Linked DNA regions of Hyphomicrobium denitrificans ATCC 51888. The protein of the gene in region 2 interacts with the protein of the main gene of each other region in a pairwise test. Links are inferred from orthologs where the notes say so. Each region holds a gene or a part of one and is shown on either strand. Other genes may lie near its edges.

Region 1 (2,913 bases), 1.8 Mb from region 2 along the record:
GATCGAAGGCCGTATCGACATGGGCGAGAAGGTCATCATCAACATCAAGGCGTTTGCCGACGGTCATGCGCCGCCGGATCGTGTCCACGTCGCGATGCTCTGACGGGCGAACTGCTTCGAAATTGAATGGGCGCTGGCGCCGCTATTCTGCGGCGCAGGCGCTGCCGTCCGTCGATCCGTGGATCGAGAGATCGGTGATCGTCGGCGTCTGCCCGGACAGCGGATTGTCGGGGTCCCACGAGATCGACACGACCTCGAAGCGGCTGGCGAGCACGTCGCAGATCAGGAGCCGGCCTGCGAGGCTTTCGCCGATGCCGATGATCTCTTTGACGATCTCGGCTGCCTGCAGCGTGCCGATCACGCCCGCGACCGGCCCGAGCACGCCGGCTTCGGCGCAGTTGGCGACCAAGCCAGCAGGCGGGGCTTCCGGAAACAGGCAGCGCAGCGTCGGGTAGGGCGTGCCGTCAGCGGTTTTTTCGTATGGCTTGAAGAGCGAGACGTAGCCGTCGAAGGCACCGAGCGTCGCGTAGGCGAGCGGGCGTTTCGCCAGGTAGCAGGCATCCGACACCAGGTAGCGGGTCGCGAAATTATCTGAGCCGTCGGCAACGATGTCGTAGCGCGCAATGATCTCGAGTGCGTTGCGCGCGTTCAGGCGTTCGGCGTGAACTTCGACATTCACCAGCGGATTGAGCCGGTGAATGGTTTCGCGGGCGCTCTCGACCTTGAGGCGTCCCGTGTCGTCCGTATCGTGAGCAATCTGGCGTTGGAGATTATCGAGCGAGACGCGATCGTCGTCGATGATGCCGATCGTTCCGACGCCAGCTGCTGCGAGATACATGAGAACGGGTGAGCCCAGCCCTCCCGCTCCGATGACGAGAACGCGTGCCGCCTTGAGTTTCTGCTGGCCCGGCGCGCCGACGTCGCGCAGCACGAGGTGGCGCTTGTAGCGTTGCACCTCCTCGGCCGTCAGCGTCGTCATTCGTCATGCCTTCTTGGATATCAGCTGCGCGGCTGCGGTTCGACGAACAGCTCGCTCGAGAAGTAGCGTTCGGCCGACGACGGCGCGAACGTCACGATCGTCTTGCCGGCGTATTCAGGCCGCTGCGCTACCGAAATCGCGGCCGCGACGTTGGCTCCGGTCGAAATGCCGCCAGGAATGCCTTCGACCTTCGCGACTGTGCGCGAAACCTCGAAAGCGGTGTCGCTTGCGACGGTGACGACTTCGTCGATAAGGCCGGTATCAAGGTTGTCGGGAATGAAGCCTGCGCCGATGCCCTGAATCTTGTGCGGGCCTTTGGGCTGGCCGGAGATGACGGCGCTCGTCGTCGGTTCGACGGCGATGATCTTGAGGCCAGGAATGCGCTTCTTGAGGACGCGGCCCGTACCGGTCAGCGTGCCGCCGGTGCCGACGCCGACCACCAGCGCGTCGAACTTGCCATTCGTGTCGTTGTAGATTTCTTCGGCGGTCGTCTTCTCGTGCACGAGCGGATTCGCGGGATTGCTGAACTGGCCGGGAATGACGGCGTCCGGCAGCGATTTCGCGAGTTCGTCGGCTTTTGCCAACGCAGCCGGCATGCCGCCTGGTCCTGGCGTCAGTTCGAGTTCCGCGCCGAGATGCGAGAGAATTTTGCGGCGTTCGAGCGACATCGTTTCTGGCATCACGAGGATGAGGCGATAGCCGCGTGCAGCTGCGACGAACGCCAGACCGATGCCGGTGTTGCCCGAGGTCGGCTCGATCAGAATTGTTTTGCCGGGCTTGATACGTCCTTCGGCCTCGAGAACATCGATCATCGCGACGCCGATACGATCCTTCACCGATGAAAGCGGATTGAAGAATTCGAGCTTCAGCAGAATGTCGGCTTTGAGATTTGCGGATGCTTTGATTTTCGAAAGCCGAACGAGCGGCGTGTTGCCGATCGTCTGGTCGATGCTGTCATAGACGCGCCCGCGTCCCCATGTGCCCGTGGCCGCGATTGTCTTGATATCAAGCGTCTGTGTCATGTGGCTCTCTTGGTCAGCGTTGGGTGCGGAGGCGCGGTGTCGAATGCCGCGCTTTTCTCGCAGTTTCAGAGAATATCCTCAAGTCCTTCGCGACGCTAATAAGCATTTAATAAGCATAGCTTTTTTTCGTATTTAGCGGCCTCGCGCGCTCTTTTTCAATTGGGATTTTGATTTCTTGTTGTTTCTCGTTTTTGTAACCGGTTTTTGTTTTTTCTTCTGTGCAGAGGATGCACTTGTTGCCGAGCCCGTCGAACCGAAACCGCCGGCACCGCGCTTCGTTCCGGAAAGGACCGCGGCTTCCATGAGCACGGCTCGGATAATCGGCGCAATGATCATCTGTGCGATACGCTCGCCACGATTGATCGTGAACGGCTTTTTGCCGAGGTTGATCAATATGACCGAGACTTCGCCGCGATAGTCGGAATCGATCGTGCCGGGGCTGTTCAGAACCGTTAGGCCGAACTTAGCTGCGAGTCCGGAACGTGGCCGGACCTGAGCTTCGGTTCCTTTCGGCAGCTCGAAAATCAATCCGGTCGGGATCAGCGCGCTGTCGCCAGGAGAAAGCGTGACCGGATTCCCGGCGGGAACTGCGGCGACGAGATCGAAGCCTGCGGCTTCTGCCGTTTGATAGGCGGGCAACGGAAGATCCGTGGCGTGATCGAGCCGCCGGACGTTGACCTTTACGTTGTTTTGCTCGGGACGCCGGATCATTCTGCGGCGTCTCGCTTCAACGTCGCGAGATGTGCGGCCGCGCGAGTCACAATTCTGATTGCGACCTCGGTCTTGCTCATTTCAGGCCAGCTTTCCACGCCCGCGCTCGTCAGAAGATGAACGGCGTTGCGTTCACCACCCATGACTCCAATCGGCGATGATACGTCGTTTGCGACGATCCAATCGGCGCCTTTCGATTTC
Region 2 (2,749 bases):
TCGACAACAAGATCGACATCGTCCGGCTGTGGAACCAGACGCCGTACCACTACGTGATGCGGCAATCGTTTGTCGATCCGAAGGCGTGGGTCTCGCTCGATCCGAACGATGCTTCGACGCCGTCGGCAATTGCGGGCGTTCAGTCGAACCCGGAACCCACCGAGTTTCAGGGCATCGAAGTCTTTCCCTGAACCTGGCCCTAAAACTGGCCCCGAAACTGGTTCGAGCAATCAAGTCTCGCCTCTGCCGTCGGCATCAGGCGAGACTTGTGACCGTCGCGTGATATCGCGATTGGCGTCAGGATGCCTGTGGCTTTAGTCCGGCGGCAAAGCGCTTCCAGTTGGCGACGTAGCGTCCCGCGCCGCGCTGAAAGCGCACGATCTCGTCATCGCTGATCTGACGGATGATCTTTCCCGGCGAGCCCATCACCATCGAACGCGGCGGAATTTCCTTGTTCTCGGGGATCAGCGTATTCGCTCCGATGACGCATTCGTCACCGATCTTGGCGCCGTTCAGAATGATCGAGCCGATGCCGATCAGGCTGCCGCGCCCGATCGTGCAGCCGTGCAGCATGACCATATGGCCGATCGTGCAATCGGCGCCGATCGTCAGCGGGAAACCGGGATCGGTGTGCAGCACGCAGCCGTCCTGCACGTTCGAACGCTCGCCGATCGTGATCCACTCGTTGTCGCCGCGCAGCACCGCGCCGAACCAGACGCTGGCGTCCTCCTCCAGCTTGACCTTGCCGAGCACCACCGCGTTGGGCGCGACCCAGAAGGCTCCACTGGCAGGCGTTGCAACGTCAACGCCGTCCAGGTTGTAGAGAGTCATCGGCAATTCCTCGCAGTCTCAAACGCCTTCGAGATCCATATCGAGGATGGCCATCTGCAGCTGATAGGAGATCTCGCCCTCGTCTTCTTCGCGATAGAGCGCGGCGACGAACTCGCCGTTGATGAAGACCTCGGCCATGTCGTCTTTCTTCGGCTGCGGCCGAACTTCCAACGACGGCGCGCCGAACGTTTTACGCAAATAGGCCTGCAGCTTTGCTAGCTCGTCTTTCTTCAAGTTTTTCTCTCCTGGTGAGCGTCAGAGGCCGCCGAAATCGTCAACCCAACCCTGCTCCATCGAGCGGGCGGGTTCCGAACAACCGGCACTGCCAACAATTTTTGCCGGAACTCCGGCGACGGTAACATTCGGAGGAACGTCCGATAGGACGACCGACCCGGCGGCGATGCGCGAGCACGAGCCGACTTTGATGTTGCCGAGGATTTTAGCGCCCGCTCCGACGAGGACGTTATCGCCGATCTTGGGGTGGCGGTCTCCTGTTTCCTTGCCGCTGCCGCCGAGCGTCACGGCATGCAGGAACGAGCAGTTGTCGCCGGCGGCCGCCGTTTCGCCAACGACGAAGCCGGTCGCGTGATCGAGCATGATCCCCTGCCCGAAGCGCGCCGCCGGGTGAATGTCGACGCCGAAAAAGCGCGAGCCCTGGCTTTGCAGATAAAGCGCGAAATCGCGGCGGCCTCTTTTCCAAAGCGCGTGCGCGAAGCGATGCGTGACCAGCGCGTGAAAGCCTTTGAAATAGAGCAGCGGGTCGAGATAGCGCGTGCAGGCCGGATCGCGATCGTAGACGGCCGAGAGATCGGCCCGGAAAATCTTGCCGAGTTTATTGTCGTCCTGAAGCACGCCGAGGAACGTCTGCGAGATCAGCCCGGCGTCGACGTCGGTGTGATTGAGACGCTGCGCGAGACGATGGCATATCGCCTCCTCGAGATGCTCATGGCTCAGAACCGTCGCAAAGATGAAACTGCCGAGCGCGGGCTCCGCCGTCATCGCGGCCTGCGCCTCGGACCGTATCTGCGCCCAGATAGGGTCGACGATCTGGATCTTCGTCGTTGCTGTCTTGGCGTTCGACACGTAAGGGCCTCTTGCTCGCAGGTTCCGGCATCATCAGGCCGGCAATATGACCCGTCCTCTGACGATTATCCCAGCCGATTAACGATGGCTCGCGCCCGGGTCAATCAGAGAACCTGTCCTCAGTATATAAGTCTTACCGCACCGCGCGCATCTGCCACCGGCGCCGATCTTTGCCGTACCCTGAATTGCTCATTAAATAGCCCCCCGACAGTCATAAGGATGGCCCGGAATGGCAGAGACCAACGGCGACGGCCCGACGCTAAGATATGGCAAAGACGGCGCAATCGCCTGGATTACGGCCGACAATCCATCGCGCATGAACGCGCTGACCGGGGGCATGTGGGGCGCGCTTCCCGGGGCGATCGAACGGGCCACCGCCGACAATGAGGTTCGCGTCGTCGTGCTGCGCGGGGCGGGCGACAGAGCCTTCTCGGCGGGCGCCGACATCTCTGAATTCGAGAGCGGACGCACCGGCGACGCCGCCAAGGTTTACGATGCGCTGAACGATGCCGCTTTCAACGCGTTGATCGATTGTCAGAAGCCGACGATCGCAATGATCCAGGGATTTTGCCTGGGCGGCGGTCTCGGACTGGCGCTCTGTTGCGATATGCGGATCGCGGACGACACGAGCCAGTTCGCAATTCCCGCGGCCAAGCTCGGCATTGGTTACAACGCGCGGTGGGTTCGTCCCATCCTTTCCGCTGTGCCTGCCGATCGCGCCAAACAGCTGCTGTTCACGGGCCGCCGTTTCCGCTCCGCCGACGCGGAAGCGATGGGGCTCATTACGCAGCTCGTGCCGAAAGGCGAAATCGAAGCGACCGTCAGAGCCCTGGCG

The links. Proteins that work in one complex are often made in the same cells at the same time.
Region 1: the proteins of cysE (region 2) and cysK interact in binary tests that used the Escherichia coli proteins (3 or more experiments, as listed by UniProt). The link is inferred for Hyphomicrobium denitrificans ATCC 51888 from one-to-one orthologs.

The regions. Positions count from the first base shown.
Region 1 is NC_014313.1:3,587,959-3,590,871, forward strand. It holds cysK (cysteine synthase A), read right to left. Parts: upstream 2,002-2,913; coding sequence 1,000-2,001; downstream 1-999. Other genes in the region: HDEN_RS17390 (2-hydroxyacid dehydrogenase), read left to right, coding at 1-103; HDEN_RS17395 (HesA/MoeB/ThiF family protein), read right to left, coding at 143-979; dut (dUTP diphosphatase), read right to left, coding at 2,134-2,712; coaBC (bifunctional phosphopantothenoylcysteine decarboxylase/phosphopantothenate--cysteine ligase CoaBC), read right to left, coding at 2,709-2,913.
Region 2 is NC_014313.1:1,818,982-1,821,730, forward strand. It holds cysE (serine O-acetyltransferase), read right to left. Parts: upstream 1,915-2,749; coding sequence 1,087-1,914; downstream 1-1,086. Other genes in the region: HDEN_RS08805 (transglutaminase-like cysteine peptidase), read left to right, coding at 1-191; HDEN_RS08810 (gamma carbonic anhydrase family protein), read right to left, coding at 298-831; HDEN_RS08815 (DUF3126 family protein), read right to left, coding at 850-1,065; HDEN_RS08825 (enoyl-CoA hydratase), read left to right, coding at 2,144-2,749.